3 regions of the Petralouisia sp. genome follow, and region 3 is predicted to be linked to each of the others. Evidence: predicted binding sites of a transcription regulator. Region 3 holds the regulator's gene; each other region holds the start of a gene.
What was found. Region 3 encodes Rex, which represses fermentation and respiration genes when NADH is low (regulators of the CRP and FNR family bind a similar motif). Its sites were predicted from a motif close to ATTGTTAANTANTTAACAAT; they were not measured.

Region 1 (5,542 bases), on a different contig from region 3:
AGCGGCGTAGACCGGAAGGGAACCGGCAGGGGAATGGGGAATGCCATTGCTCCCGGCGTCTGCCACAGCTTTTCTGCCGATGGCAGATGCATCTCGCTTCTGAAGATTTTATTTACCAATGAATGCATCTTCAACTGCGCCTACTGCCTGAATAACTGCGGCACAGATGTGGCCCGGGCCTCTTTTACGCCGGAAGAAATCTGCACCCTTACCATGGAATTCTACCGCCGCAATTACATTGAGGGATTGTTTTTAAGCTCCGGCATCCTGATCAGCCCCAACTATACCATGGATCTGATTTACCAGACCATCTATCAGCTGCGCAATGTCCATCACTTCCAGGGATATATCCATGTGAAGTCCATTCCCGGCGCCGATCCGCTGCTGATAGAAAAGACCGGCTTCCTTGTTGATCGTATGAGCGTCAACCTGGAGCTTCCTACGGCTGACGGACTGCGCCGGCTTGCCCCCTGCAAGTCCCGCAATACCATCTTGAAGCCTATGCGTCAGATTCAGAACCGGATCACGGACAATAAGCAGGAGTTGACGGTTTACCGGGAAGCTCCGCGGTTTGTGCCTGCCGGACAGTCCACCCAGATGATTATCGGCGCTACTCCGGAGAATGATTTTCAGATTATGAGCGTTGCAGAGGGACTTTACCAGAAGTTTCAGCTTAAGCGTGTTTTCTATTCCGCCTTTGTCAATGTAAACGGCAACTCTATGCTGCCTGCCCTGCCCGGAGGCCCTCCGCTGCTGAGGGAACACCGGCTGTACCAGGCGGACTGGCTGCTGCGCTACTACCATTTCCAGGTTTCAGAACTGCTGTCGGAAGATCGCCCGGACTTTAATATTTTTCTGGACCCCAAGTGCGATTGGGCGCTGCGCCATTTAGAATATTTCCCGGTGGAAATTAATAAGGCTTCCTATCAGACGCTGCTGCGGGTGCCGGGCATTGGCTACAAGTCTGCGGAACGCATTGTGAAAGCAAGAAAAAGGAATCGTCTTAACTTTGATGATCTGAAGAAAATCGGCGTAGTTCTGAAACGCGCCCTGTATTTCATTACCTGCTCCGGCAAAATGATGTACAACACCAAGCTGGAGGAAAACTATATCTGTGAGAATTTAATGCGGGATAAGACTCAGCTTCCCAAAGACATCCGAGAAAGCGGCTATCAGCAGCTCAGCTTTTTTGACAAAGATATGCGCTCTGAGTTCCAACTGACAGACGCCCGGATACTTCCGCCGGGACAGCAGATTGTTACCGTTTAGCTTGAACGTTTTATATAACTTGAAAATGAACGGAAATAAATGCGTGAATAGAAAGAAAGGAATGGAGAACTGCCATGTATGTATTCATATGTGAGAACAGCATTGACGGAATTTTTACCGGCGTCTATGACGCCTGGGCCAGTAAATACGGACATGCAAATATTTCCCTTACCGCCTGTCCGCCAGACAACCACACTTTATTTGACGAATACATCACAGTCTCCACCGATTATGAGAAAAGTGAAAAAGTCGCACGCACATTGTTTCGCCGTCTGGGAGAGGAAACATATACGGAATTGTGCCAGGCGGCCGCTGCATTAGAGGAACCCGCCGGACGAAAGAAACATCTGGACAAAGCAGACGCTCTTTACCGCACTATTGTACTGGCATTATCCCTGAAAGACGGCAGCAAGGTACTGAATTATCTGGGAGAGCCTTACGTCAACCGGGTATTTCAGCTTTCCAGAAGCACCGGCAATGAAGCCCATCATCTGCTTGGCTTCCTGCGGTTCCAGGAATTGGAAAACGGCCTGCTTTTTGCCAGAATCCATCCTAAGAATCATGTACTTCCTTTTTTGGGAGAACACTTTTCCGACCGGCTTCCCCAGGAAAACTTCATGATTTATGACGCCTCCCACAGCCTGGCTGCTCTCCATCCCCAGGGGAAAGGATTCTTTCTGACAGATACCTGCAGCCTGAACGAAGATATGCTGAACCGGTTTTCCCCGGAAGAACTGGAATATCAGAAGCTCTGGTGCGGATTTTTCGACAGCATTGCCATTGAAGCCCGAATCAATCCCAGGCTCCAGAACCAGAATATTCTGAAACGCTTCCAGAAGGATGTAATAGAATTTCAGAAAAAGCGGTAATTAATCTCCGGGCGCCGGAATCAGGTCCGTCCATAACATTGATGAACTCTATTATAGATAATGGCCCAGAACATTGCTCAATTCTGCAAATTGTTCCAAGGTTAAAGCCTCTCCCCGTATCCCCGGATTCAGTCCCAGTTTCTCCAATGCGCCTGCAATCTGCTCCTTTGAGGCTGAGATTTCCGGCGAATTATTTAATCCGTTTACCAGGGTTTTGCGCCTCTGGTTAAAAGATGCGCGAATGATACAAAACATCAGCCTTTCGTTTTCTGTCTGTACTGCTGCTTTCTCATGCCTCACTAACCGGATCACCGCACTTCCCACTTTAGGTCTGGGCATAAAGCAGTTGGGCGGTACATTGGCAATGATTTCCGGTTTGGCATAGTACTGAACCGCCAGAGACAACGCTCCGTAATCCTTGCTTCCCGGCCCTGCCTGCATACGCTCCGCCACTTCCTTCTGAACCATTATAGTGATGCTGTCTACCGGCACATGGCTTTCAAACAATCCCATAATAATCGGCGTTGTAATATAATAGGGCAAATTAGCCACTACCTTAATGGGATTGCCGCCATTCTTTTTCTGAGCCAGACCATTGATATCCACTTTGAGGATATCTTCATTGATTACCTCCACATTCTCATAATCATGCAGAGTTTCCTCCAGAATGGGAATTAAGTTCCGGTCGATTTCCACTGCCGTTACTTCTCTGGCATTTTCGCAGAGATATTGGGTCATTGTGCCGATTCCCGGCCCGATTTCCAACACAAAATCCTCCCTGGTAATTCCGGCTGCGCCGATAATTTTCTCCAGGACTCTGGGATCTATCAGAAAATTCTGGCCAAATTTCTTCTGAAAATTAAAATGATACTTCTGCAATACCGCTATGGTATTCTGCGGTTTTCCTAAATCTGCCATGGTTCCTCCATCCTGTGTGATTCTTCGTATTGTGTTTTGTTTCAGCGGAGCTGATGAAATTGTTTATGCGAAGCCCTGTATCTTCTTTTGGGCTGAATGCATATGAAACTATATTCTAACCGATTATACATGGTTTTTCAGAAGATGGCAATCTGTTTTGTAATGCTTACTTGCAAAATGTTATGGGGGATTTCAAATGTGTATTAATCTACAGCGAACTTTTGTCTTTGGATACGGACAGAACTACCGGATTGCCGTTTGCTTAGCCAAAGGGCAATCCGGTAGTTCCTGTGTATCGAAATATAGATTGTTCGCTGTATTACTAGTGCATCGAAAATTAAATAACTGCTATATTCACGCAGGATATGCTTTCGAGAGTTTAGGAAAAAAACGCAGGCGTTGAAGTGTTTGCAAGTTTGTCGACAGTAATTGCGTAACCCACTGTAAAATACCTGTCCTCAACAAAATCTTGTAAACCCTATTCAAAGATGCTAAACTTAAAGCAATGTGAATTTAAAGAAAATGTCTGTTCAACGAAAATAAAAAGATATACCTGTATATTCCGGCTCGAATATGCCGGATTCGAAAAGCATTGGCTGAGTTTAAGAGGAAAACAGATGGCTAACTAAGGAGATGTATACCATGGATACAAAGGACATTCGGTGTTTTTGCCGTGTATATGAAGAACGGGGGATCAATCAGGCAGCAAAGCAGCTTTTTATCACTCCCCAAGGGCTTAGCAGGATTATTACAAAACTGGAAGCAGAATTACAAACGACTCTCTTTGAACGTTCCGTAAGGGGGCTTTGTCCGACTGCAAGCGGGTCATATTTGTATGAAAATTGCCGGGAGCTATTAAACAGGCTGGATGATATAGAAATTGGAATTCATCGGATTGAGCGAATGGACAAAGAACTTCAGCTTGGATTTTCGTGCGGGGTATTAAATGTATTCCCATTCCATACGTTGGAACGATTTAAAACAGAAAATGCTGATATACAGATTCAGTGGGAAGAATTGGAAAACCAGGAGGTTATTGATAAAATTTTTCAGGGGATCATTGATGCGGGGTTTGTAATTGGCAGTATTGGACGAAACGGATTATATGCAAGGGAAATGTATCAACGCGGAATGGACGCTTTGGTATATGAAGGACATCCACTATATGACAGGGAGCTTCTTTCAGTTAGTGATCTACGGGATGAGCCCTTGATCATGCTTAATGAAAAATTTTCCTGCTATCATAATTTTGTGGGGCGCTGCAAAGATTTTGGATTTATTCCCCTGATCCGCGTTAAGACAATGGAAGTCCAGCTAATCTATCGGTTTTGCAGGGAAAAAATGGGAATTGGGATTGATACAAATATCCATAAACATGATATAAGCATGGACGGCATACACCGGATTAAATTGCAGGATGCATTTTCATGGAAAATATCCATAGTGTGCAAGGAAGACCGCAAAAAAGAAGCATTGATAAGAAAGTTAATAGACATTTTTTAAATTGGAAACGCGTATCAATAATTTGTTGGCAGCTGTTATCTTTTTAATGATAGATAACAGCTTTTTTTCATGCTATTCTAATATTGTTAAGAAAATAACAAATATCCATCTGAAATAGGAGGAAAACCATGGAAAGAAAATTTCCACATTTATCAAGCCCTATTACGATCGGAAGAGTGACATTTCGAAATCGTATGTTTTCTGCGCCGATGGGCGGCACAGATATCACAAATGACGGCTGCATCGGACCAAAATCAACTGCGTTTTATGAATTAAGAGGAAAAGGCGGCGCGGCTGCTGTTACTGTCAGTGAATGTATGGTGCATCCAAAGACAGACGGCTCGCATGCGTACCACCTGGATACAGCAGTGTTAAATTCTCTTGCTGCAGCAACCTATACTGCGGATGCAATACGCCGCCATGGAGCTATGCCAAGCTTGGAATTATCGCATTCTGGCATGTATGCAGGAACTTATATGACAGATAAGACAAAACAGAAATCCATGAACCAGTGGGGTGCTAGTGATATTATCCGGCCAGATGGCATAGAAGTAAAGGCGCTCACAAAAGAAATGATTGCTGAAATTGTAGAATCCTATGGTACAGTAGCAGGCCTGGCGAAACGGGCTGGCTTTGAAATGATCATGGTACATGGCGGCCACGGCTGGCTGCTGAATCAGTTCTTTTCTCCGTATTTTAATAAGCGGACGGATGAGTATGGCGGAAGTCTTGAAAACCGCTGCCGTCTGGCAATAGAAGTACTGAAATCGGTAAGGGAGGCCGTTGGGCCTGGATTTCCAATCGAATTCCGTCTGAGCGGTTCCGAACTGTTCGAAGGGGGTTATGACCTTGCAGAGGGGTGTCGGATTGCACAACAGATAGAGCCTTATATCGATCTGCTTCACGTATCTGCCGGCACGTACCAGAGAGGATTTGGCGATACGCATCCTTCCATGTTTAAAGAACATGGTTGTAATGTATAT
Region 2 (5,542 bases), on a different contig from region 3:
AGCGACATTGAACGAATCGGAGATCACGCAGAAAATTTCGCAGATTTTGCAGTGAAATGCCAGGAGGAAAATCTGGATTTTACTAAAAAAGGCACAAAGGAGATTCAGGAAATGCATCACAAAACCATGATAATTCTGGAAAAGGCCATGGAGATGTTTGTGACGCTGGATGAAAAGAACCTTCCGGATATTCTGGCGCTGGAGGATGACATTGATCATATGGAGCGGGAACTGCATCAGAATCATGTGAAACGGATGTCAAAAGGGAAATGTTCTCCCATGTCCGGCATTGTTTTTACGGATATGGTAACCGGATTGGAGCGTGTGGCGGATCATGCCACCAATATTGCATTTTCCATTCTTGATAACGATCCGGAGGAGCGGAGCGCTGTTTTGTAGATAACTGCTATTTTCAGAAGGGAAAGTCCAGATAAGAACTGTGAAGATTGTACAAATATTACATAAATATTACGGCCTCCTTGACAATGTAATTTTCGGTTGATATAATTTACACATACTAGTAAACATGTATTTATTTTAGTAAAAAGCAGATAACACAGGAAAATAGAAGATACAGAATTGTCTGGGAGGTCAAGATGAAGAAAAGTGAGTTCAGAAGAGTAATTGCAGCATGTATGACAGGAGCAGTTGTATTTGGGGCAGTTCAGATGCCGGTGAAGGCAGCCGGGAACATGGAGGCGGGAGTCACAGCCATGTTAAGCCAGAGTCTTACGGCGGAAACAGACGGGGCGGCTGAAGAGCCTGCGGCTCCGGCTACTGTGTGCGGTTACACGAATCTGGGAATTGCCCAGGTGGAGAATCATTTGAATATTCGGGAGGGCGCCGGAGAAGAGTATGATCTGGTGGGTAAGCTGCCGGTGGACGCCGGGTGCGAAATCTTATCCCAGGAGGGAGAATGGTTTCAGATTCAGTCCGGTAAGGTAACCGGATATGTGAAGGGCGAATATCTGCTGACAGGCCAGGAAGCAGCGGCCCGTGCAGATGAAGTGAAGTCCATTGTTGCAACTTCTGCGACACAGACTTTGAATGCAAGAGTAGAACCCAATACAGACTGTTCCATCTGGACGATGATTGCAGAAGGAGAAGAACTCCAGATGATAGAGGATCAGGGCGACTGGCTGAAGGTAGATGTGGACGGCGACGAATGCTATGTGGCAAGAGAGTTTGTAGAGCTTTCCGAACAGCTTCCCAAGGCGATGACCATGACGGAGATCCGCTATGGAGAAGGTATTTCTGATGTCCGCGTAGACATGGTTCAGTATGCGTGTCAGTTTGTAGGAAACCGGTATGTCTGGGGCGGTACAAGCCTTACCAACGGTGTGGACTGTTCCGGGTTTACCATGAAGATTTATGAGAAATACGGCATTTATCTGCCTCATTCCTCCAGTGCGCAGTCTGGATATGGGACAAGAATCAACCCCAATGAAGCGAAACCGGGAGACCTGTTCTTCTACGGAAACGGCGGCGGTATCAACCATGTGGCAATGTACATCGGCAACGGACAGGTAGTGCATGCAAGCTCTGCCCGGACGGGAATTAAGATTTCCAATGCCTTTTACCGTTCCCCAATCTGCGTCACAAGACTGATCAGTGATTAAGGATTTGGCCGTATTTGTACACAATAATAACATATAAGAGATTAGAAGGGGCTGTTGCAAACTGCAGCTATATACAAAATATGGATGAGAACTTTGAGTTCTGAATGCCATATTTTGTATATAGAAGCTATTTGCGGCAGTCTCTTTTGCGTTACCCTGTAATATTTTTTATATATTTCGGTAAAAAATGCAGCGGAACACAAACAGAAATCATTCTTATGGTATTTTACTATTGATAATCATTATCATTTGTGGTACTATCTGTAGTGATAGAAGAAGAGAATCGAGGTTTACAATATGACAATACTGGACGGTACCATCCATTGTGCGTACACAGTGACAGACATTTCCATGGAAGAGAATATTATGCGCCGCCTGGAATCCCTGGGCATTAACAGCGGCACCAGGCTGCTGCTGATGAACCGGAAACGGAACGGCACAGTGATTATCAAGGCGCGGGGAACCCGCTGGGCAATCGGAAGAGACATTGCAGTGGGAATTCTGGTTCAGCCGGCAGAGGAGGAAATGTCAGATGGAAGTAATTAGAGTTGGATTTGTGGGAAACCCCAATTGCGGAAAAACCACATTGTTTAATGCATATACCGGTGCGAACCTGAAGGTGGCTAACTGGCCCGGAGTTACCGTGGAAAAAGTGGAAGGAGAGACGAGTTATAAGGGGCAGAAGCTGAAATTAATTGATTTGCCGGGGATTTACAGCCTGACGTCTTATTCCATTGAGGAGAAGGTCTCCCGGCGGTGCATTATGAAGCATGAGGTGGACGTGATTGTAAATGTGGTAGACGCCTCTGCCCTGGAACGGAATCTGTATCTGACCATGCAGCTGCTGGAACTGGGAAAGCCGGTTATTCTGGCATTGAACATGATGGACATTGTAGAAGAGCGGGGGATGGAAATTGATCTGCACCGCCTGCCGGAAATGCTGGGGGGAATTCCGGTGGTGCCTGTTTCGGCAAGGAAAAGAAACGGACTGGATGTGCTGCTTCATGCAGTGGTGCATCATTATGAAGAAAAGCACCGGCCGGAAATTGTCACCTATCAGCCGATGATAGAAGAGAAGATCCGCCTGCTGGAGCCGGAATTAAAACAGAAATACCAGATACTGGAAAATCCCCGCTGGTATGCATTGAAGCTGTTGGAGCGGGATTCGGAGATTGAAGAGCTGTATCCTCTGGAGCTGCCAGAGGTGCTGGACAGAAGTTATGAAAAAGACATTATCAATCAGAAATACGACTACATAGAAGAAGTGCTGGAGGATACTTTATTTTATAAATCAGAGAAAGCCGCATTTACCGACAGGGTTGATGAAATACTGACCCATCCCATCTGGGGAATGCCGATTTTCTTCGGAATTATGGCGGTGGTTTTCTTTCTGACCTTTTTCGTGGGAGATGCGTTAAAGGGCGGGTTTGAAGTGATTCTGGATACGGCGGCCAATGGCGTTTTGCATTTGATGGAGAGCATTCATGTGGCTGACTGGATGATTTCCCTGGTGGTGGACGGCATTCTGGCGGGAGTTGGAGGAATCCTGACCTTCCTTCCAAATATTTTTATCCTGTTTCTGGCTCTTGCCATGTTGGAGGACAGCGGCTATATGGCAAGGGTGGCCTATGTGATGGATGGACTGATGGGGCATTTAGGCCTGTCCGGCAAGGCGTTTCTGCCTATGGTTCTGGGATTCGGCTGCACTGTTCCTGCGGTAATGGCCACAAGGGCATTGGAGAAAGAATCCGACCGAAGGCGTACGATACTCATCACGCCTTTTATGTCCTGTTCCGCAAGGCTTCCCATTTATGTGCTGTTTGCGGATATGTTTTTCGGAAAATACGCGATGTTTGCAGCCCTTTCCATGTATTTTATCGGAATGGCGGTGGCAATTATCGCTGCATTGATGATTCATCGTGTGGAAACCCACCGGTCTCATCATACCCTTTTAATTGAACTGCCGGAATATAAAACGCCCAATGCCAGAACCATTGCCATTTATGTCTGGGAGAAAGTGAAAGGGTATCTGACGAAAGCGGGTACTACGATTTTCATTGCCTCCATTATTATCTGGTTTCTTTTGAATTTCGGTATCCACGGCATGGTAACGGAAGTTTCCGAAAGTTTTGGCGCAATTTTGGGCCATTGGATGGAGCCGATTCTTGCTCCGGCGGGACTGGGCATGTGGCAGATTGGAGTGGCTTTGATATCCGGTATTTCTGCCAAGGAAGTGGTGGTCAGCAGCTTTTGCGTGCTGTTTGGAATCAGCAATGTGAATTCCGCATCAGGAATGACAGCGCTGCTGGGACGGCTTGCAGAAGTTGGCTTCGGCCCTCTGAATGCCTACAGCATGATGATTTTCTGCCTTTTGTACGTTCCCTGCGCAGCAACCATCGGAACCATTAAGAAAGAAACAGGCTCTGTGAAGTTTACATTAAAGATGCTGATATTCCAGATGGTTCTTGCCTGGCTTGCAGCTGTGCTGACCTACCAGATTGGAAGTTTGTTGGGGTAAGCTTTTTGGAAAGTATTTTCTGAAAAACAAGGCAGAATTCTCTTGCAGTGCCGCCACAGGCATGTTAAACTATTAACAAACAAAAAAGAGAGAGGTAAAATACGATGTATGCTGATGAAAATGTAATTAGAATCAAACATGATGTACTTTACGAAGTGGCAAAGCTGGCATTTGCAGGAGAACTGGATGCAAAAAGAGATCACATTGCAATGGAGCTGATTCCGGGGCCCACGCCTAAATTCCGCTGCTGTATCTACAAAGAGCGTGAAATTATCCGCCAGAGGGTACGGCTTGCAGAGGGGAAGGCTCCCGGGTCTGTGGATGACGGGAATATTATTCAGGTTCTCAAGTCTGCCTGCGAGGACTGTCCCATTTCCAGTTACACAGTGACAGAGAACTGCCAGAACTGTATTGGAAAGGCATGTATCAACGCCTGCAAATTCGGCGCCATTGAAATGGGCAGGGAGCGTTCCCATATTGACGCCTCCAAATGTAAAGAGTGCGGAAAGTGCGCTCAGGCATGTCCCTACAATGCCATTGCCCATCTGAAACGCCCCTGTAAATTCAGCTGCCCGGTGGATGCAATTACATACGATGAGCACGGAATTTCTATCATCGACAAGGAGAAATGCATTCGCTGCGGAAAATGTATTCACAGTTGTCCCTTTGGCGCCATCGGCTCTAAGACCTTTATCGTGGATGTGGTGGAAGCGTTAAAATCCGGTAAGAAAGTATACGCAATGGCAGCGCCGGCAACAGAAGGCCAGTTCGGCGCAGATATTACCACCGCAAGCTGGAAGAAAGCCATGAAGGAAATGGGCTTTGAAGATTTCTATGACGTTGGATTAGGCGGCGACATGACAGCGGCTTATGAAGCGGAAGAGTGGGCGGAAGCATACCAGGAGGGCAAGAAGAAAGTGACTTCCTGCTGTCCGGCATTTGTCAACATGGTCCGTCTCCATTATCCGCAGCTGGCAGACTGCGTATCTACCACAGTTTCTCCCATGTGCGCAGTATCCCGTCTGATTAAGGCCCAGGAACCGGACGCGGTAACCGTATTTATCGGGCCCTGCCTTGCCAAGAAATCAGAAGTAGTGGATCAGAAGATCCCGGGAAATGCAGATTATGTTTTGACTTACAGTGAAATCCGCGCGATTATGAAGGCGAAAAACGTTACACTGCAGCCATGTGAGAATGAGGATCAGATTGCTTCTGTCTACGGCAAGCGTTTTGCCAACTCCGGCGGAGTAACCGGAGCTGTACTGCAGAGCTTAAAAGAATCCGGCCATGAGATTGACGCAAAAGTCTATAAGGCAAACGGAGCGGCTGAGTGTAAGAAAGCGCTGCTTCTGTTAAGAGCTGCAAAACTGCCGGAGGACTTTGTGGAGGGCATGATTTGCGATGG
Region 3 (5,542 bases):
TGGCGAAAAACAGAACCATCGGATATCTGCCCCAGAATCCGGATATCGCGGGAAACCGGACGATTTATGAAGAAGTGCTTTCTGCCAGGCAGGAAATGGTTGACATGCAGGAAGAACTGATTGCCATGGAGCAGGAAATGAGCCGCGTCACAGGGGAAGCCCTGGAGCGGCTGATGGAAAGCTATAACCGCCGGAACCTGGAATTTGAACAAAAAGGCGGCCAGTCTTACAAAAGTGAAATCACAGGGGTGCTGAAAGGCCTGGGATTTACCGAGGAAGAATTTGCCAAGCATATGCAGGAATTGTCCGGCGGGCAGCGTACCAGGGTGTGTCTGGGCAAACTTCTGGTGACAAAGCCGGATGTGATTCTTCTGGACGAGCCCACCAACCACCTGGATATCGGCTCCATTACCTGGCTGGAGACATTTCTGCTGAATTATAAAGGAGCGGTGGTAATTGTCAGCCATGACCGTTATTTTCTGGATCGGGTGGTTGGCAAAGTAGTGGAATTGGACCGCTGCAGAGTATCGGTATTTTCCGGCAATTACAGCGCTTATGCCGTGAAAAGAGCCCAGGTGCGGGAGGCTTTGTTAAAACAGTATTACAATCAGCAGCAGGAGATCAGGCATCAGGAGGAAGTGATTGCCAAACTGAAATCCTTTAACCGGGAAAAATCCATCAAACGGGCGGAAAGCCGGGAAAAAATGCTGAACAAAATAGAACGGCTGGAGAAGCCCACAGAGGAGAATACAGACATTCATCTGCAGCTTAACCCGGGCATTGTCAGCGGAAACGATGTGATTTCGGTGGAGCGTCTGGCGAAAGCCTATCCGGGGCAGCCGCTGTTTCAGGAGCTGTCCTTTGAAATCAAACGGGGCGAGCGGGTTGCGCTGATCGGAGATAACGGAACGGGCAAAACAACGATTCTGAAAATTATCAACGATATGGTGAACGCAGATCAGGGCGCGGTCAAACTGGGAACCAACGTGCATATCGGATACTATGATCAGGAGCATCAGGTGCTTCATTCGGGAAAAACGCTGGTGGAAGAGATTTCCGACGAATATCCTTATCTGACCAATACGGAGATCCGGAATGTACTGGCGGCCTTCCTTTTTACCGGAGACGACGTGTTTAAGCGGATTTCAGAATTAAGCGGCGGAGAACGGGGCCGCGTGTCACTGGCAAAGCTGATGCTTTCGGAAGCAAATTTTCTGATTCTGGACGAGCCTACCAACCATTTGGACATTACCTCCAAAGAGATTTTGGAGCAGGCGTTAAACCGCTATACGGGAACGGTGCTGTTTGTGAGCCATGACCGGTATTTTATCAATAAGACGGCAACAAGAATTATGGAGCTGACCGGCGGCAGACTGGTAAATTATATCGGAAATTACGATTATTATCTGGAAAAATCCAGGGAACTGACCGATATTTATGTATCGGGCAGAGAAACGGCTCCGAAAACGGAAACTGTCAGCAGCAACAAGGCGGACTGGAAACAGAAGAAAGAAGAGCAGGCCAGACAGCGGAAGCTGGAAAATGACAGGAAGCGCACCGAGGACAGCATCGAAGCCGCAGAGCAGCGGATCAGTGAATTGGAAGAAGCGTTTTCAGACAGTGAAATCGCAACCAATTCTGCCAGACTGCAGGAGCTGCACCAGGAATATGAAGGGCTCAAGAAGGAGCTGGAAGAACTGTATGAGCATTGGGAAACACTGCTGTGACATGTTTCCCACATTGACATCCGGAATCAGATTGTTTATAATAAAAAAATGAAAAAACGGCGAGCGGATGCCCGTGAAACAGGAGAAGAGAGAATGGAAAAAGGAATATCACAGGCAGTAATCCGAAGAATGCCAAGGTATTACAGATATCTGGGGGAACTTCTGGATGATGGGGTGGAGCGGATTTCATCCAATGAACTGAGCGCGAGAATGCGTGTGACCGCCTCCCAGATACGGCAGGATTTGAATAATTTCGGTGGGTTTGGACAGCAGGGATATGGCTATAATGTGAAGTATCTCTATGATGAAATCGGCAAGATTCTGGGAATGAATCAGCAGCACAATATTATTGTGGTAGGGGCCGGCAATCTGGGGCAGGCGTTGGCCAATTACATTAAGTTTGAGAAATGGGGATTTGTAATTATCGGGCTGTTTGATGTGAATTCGGCATTAAAAGGGATTTCCGTCCGGGGAATTAAGGTGCGCATGATGGATGAACTGGAAGAGTTCCTGAAGAAGAACAAAGTGGATATTGCCGCCCTTACCCTGCCCAAAGAGAAGGCGGATGAGGTGGCAAACGGACTGGTGAATCTTGGAATTCGCGCAATCTGGAATTTTGCCCATCTGGATCTGGAGCTGCCGGAACATGTGGTGGTGGAAAATGTACATCTTTCAGACAGCTTGATGCAGTTATCTTATAATATTGAGAAAACAGAAAAATCCAAAGATAAGAAGTGAGCATATGAGTAAAAGAAAAAACACAAGCCCCGGATTTGAAAAAATTGCCCAGACAAGGGAGCTTCCGCCGTTGGTGTTGGATCAGAAATGGCATCAGTTATTTCTGGACGGCAGCAAGCCGGCAAAGGTGGCGAAGCTGGAGCAGAAGGTCAGCGGGCACCTTTCCAGACAGGGACATCTGACCCAGGAGCTCAAAGAGCTGAAATCTCTGAAAAACAAGCTGATGAAAAATATTGTGGCCAATATGGATGAAATTGGAGAACAGGGACAGGAGACCGGCAGGCTTCAGGAGAACCGAAGGCTGATTACAGAGATCAATCAGCGGATGGATTCCTGCCGCGGGGAGCTGGACAAACTGCAGGATACCATGAGACAGGACAATGAACAGCTGATGGCGGAGACGTTGGAATACTGTTATGGAATCATGAACAGCAATGAGAAAGAACAGGAGGAACTGGCTCAGTGGATTGCGAAGACCCGGACAGAGCTGAAGGTAAAGATTATCCGCAAGGACGCCATTGAGGATCAGAGCCGCGCAATTTATGCGTACCTCCATGATATTTTCGGGGCCCAGGTCATCGGAGCTTTTGATTTGAAATATGGAGAGGAATATAAAAGAACAAAGAAATAAAAGGCAGTCTTGGCAGAACTTGTCAGGGGTGTCTTTTTTCGGAGTTTATTGTGCCTTTTCCCAAAAACCGCAGTCTGTATCCGGAGCGGTTTTTGCCGGAACCGGCTTAGGAGGTTGGAATGAGGATTCTTTTAGACAGCAGGCAGATGAAGCAGTGCGACAAGAATACGATAGAGCATTTCGGAGTGCCGTCTCTGGTTCTGATGGAGCGGGCGGCTTTAAGTACGGCAGATGAAATTGACAGATATTTCCGGGAGGGCGGCAAAAAGGGGCAGGCCGCGGCCGACAGGGAAACGTCCGGAAAGAAACGGACGGCTCTTATAGTCTGCGGATTTGGAAATAACGGCGGAGACGGCCTTGCCATCGGCCGCATACTGTTTCAGCGGGGCTATGAGGCAACAATCGTAATGCCGCCGGAGTCAGGAAGAATTTCTGAGGAAACAAGAACCCAGAAAGAGATTTTGGGCCATTACGGAATAGAGCTGATGCACGATATGCCAAAGGGAGAGTTTGATGTTGTGATAGACGCGCTGTTTGGCATCGGCCTTACCAGGAACCTGGAAGGGGTGTACCGGGAATATTTGACGGAAATGAATCAGAAATCTGGGCTGAAAGTGGCGGTGGACATTCCCTCCGGCGTCCATGGGGACACAGGAGAAGTGATGGGCGTTGGTTTTTTGGCAGATCTTACAGTGACCTTTGCCTTTGCAAAGCCGGGGCTTTTGCTCTATCCGGGGGCGGAATATGCCGGAACGGTTCTGGTAAAAGATATTGGAATTGACAGCCGCAGCTTTTTAAAAGAGCAGCCTTTTTTGTTTGCTGCGGAGGCGCAGGATCTGAATGGGATTCCTTCCCGGAAAAACCGTTCCAACAAGGGCAGCTACGGGAAAGTTCTGACGGTGGCAGGGCAGAAAAATATGGCGGGAGCTGCTTTTTTCAGCGGAAAAGCCGCCTATCTTACGGGCGCGGGGCTTGTACGGATTTTTACAGAAGAACAGAACCGGATCATTTTGCAGGAGCTGCTGCCGGAAGCCATTCTGACTGCCTGGGAGGGAATAAAATTTCCGGAAGAGCTTCTGTCGCAGGCCCTTTCCTGGGGAACTGTCATTGCAGCGGGGCCGGGGCTTGGCACAGGAAAAAACGCAGGGAAAATTATAAAATTTATTTTAAAACAGGCGAAGGTTCCGGTGATTCTGGATGCGGACGGGCTGAATGTCCTGTCAGAGCATTTAAAATGGCTGAAAGAGGCGTCGGCTCCTGTAATTATAACGCCTCATCTGGGAGAGATGGCAAGGCTCACCGGGAAAAGCATTGGGGAGATACAAAAGCATTTATTGCAGGTTGCACAGGAATTTGCCAGGGAATATAATGTAATATGTATTTTGAAAGATGCAAGAACCATCACCGCATGGCCGGACGGCCGGGCCTGTATCAATACCAGCGGAAATCACGGGATGGCTACGGCAGGCTCCGGCGACATACTGACCGGAATTCTGGCAGGGCTCATTGCCCAGGGAATGGAGCCGGCTCAGGCGGCTGCGGCAGGGGTGTACCTGCACGGGGCTGCGGGGGATCTGCAGGCGGAACACACCGGAACTTACGGCATGATGGCCCGGGACATTCTGGATGGGATCGGGATAGTTCTGAAAGAAATAGAAAGGATACCGAGATGAAATCATACAGCAGGGTGTATGCGGAAATAAATCTGGATGCAGTCAGCCATAATATCGCCCAGATAGAACAGAGAATCGGAAAAGATACAAAGATTATGGGCGTGATCAAGGCAGACGGATACGGTCACGGCGCCGTTCCCATCGGAAAAGAACTGGAGAGGATGGAATCGCTCTGGGGTTATGCCGTTGCGACAGCGGAGGAAGGGGAAATTCTGCGCAGAAACGGACTGAAGAAGCCTATATTGATTTTGGGCGCTGTATTTCCAGAAAAGTATGGAATTCTGGCTAAGAACGAAATCCGTCCTACGGTATATTCCATGAAACAGGCCGGGGAACTGGAGCGTTTTGCAGAAAAATGGGGCTGTGTGTTAAAGGTTCATCTGAAAATAGACACAGGCTTAAGCCGGCTGGGATTTCAGGTGACGGAGGAGGCGGCAGAAGAACTGGCACAGATTGCCGGGATGCCGCATATCATAGTGGAAGGGATATTTACACATTTTGCAATGGCAGACGCCCGGGACAAAACCATGGCAAAAGAGCAGCTGCGGCAGTTTCAGAAGATGAAGGAGATGATGTCCCGGCGTGGAATTTCCATCCCCATCAGCCATTGCGCCAACAGCGCGGCAATGATTGACCTGCCGGAATCAGGCATGAGCCTGGTGCGGGCCGGAATCAGCCTTTACGGCATGTGGCCCTCCGGGGAAGTCAGGAAAGAAAATCTGGATTTGCAGCCGGCGCTGTCCTTAAAGAGCCGCATTGTATTTCTGAAAGAA

Region 1: a site for Rex is predicted at 4,642-4,661, ahead of ACTO17_RS10975 (oxidoreductase). Genes of this name have one in related genera too.
Region 2: a site for Rex is predicted at 4,198-4,217, ahead of ACTO17_RS10495 (4Fe-4S dicluster domain-containing protein). Genes of this name have one in related genera too.

The regions. Positions count from the first base shown of each region.
Region 1 covers NZ_JBQIOP010000024.1:6,343-11,884, forward strand. The annotation lists gene ACTO17_RS10955 (putative DNA modification/repair radical SAM protein) at 1-1,269, shown strand, start outside; gene ACTO17_RS10960 (TIGR03915 family putative DNA repair protein) at 1,344-2,138, shown strand; gene rsmA (16S rRNA (adenine(1518)-N(6)/adenine(1519)-N(6))-dimethyltransferase RsmA) at 2,190-3,056, opposite strand; gene ACTO17_RS10970 (LysR family transcriptional regulator) at 3,699-4,559, shown strand; gene ACTO17_RS10975 (oxidoreductase) at 4,688-5,542, shown strand, end outside.
Region 2 covers NZ_JBQIOP010000022.1:49,235-54,776, forward strand. The annotation lists gene ACTO17_RS10475 (Na/Pi cotransporter family protein) at 1-399, shown strand, start outside; gene ACTO17_RS10480 (C40 family peptidase) at 597-1,619, shown strand; gene ACTO17_RS10485 (FeoA family protein) at 1,917-2,165, shown strand; gene feoB (ferrous iron transport protein B) at 2,152-4,137, shown strand; gene ACTO17_RS10495 (4Fe-4S dicluster domain-containing protein) at 4,242-5,542, shown strand, end outside.
Region 3 covers NZ_JBQIOP010000016.1:28,737-34,278, reverse strand. The annotation lists gene abc-f (ribosomal protection-like ABC-F family protein) at 1-1,727, shown strand, start outside; gene ACTO17_RS08140 (redox-sensing transcriptional repressor Rex) at 1,821-2,465, shown strand; gene ACTO17_RS08135 (hypothetical protein) at 2,470-3,096, shown strand; gene ACTO17_RS08130 (NAD(P)H-hydrate dehydratase) at 3,216-4,769, shown strand; gene alr (alanine racemase) at 4,766-5,542, shown strand, end outside.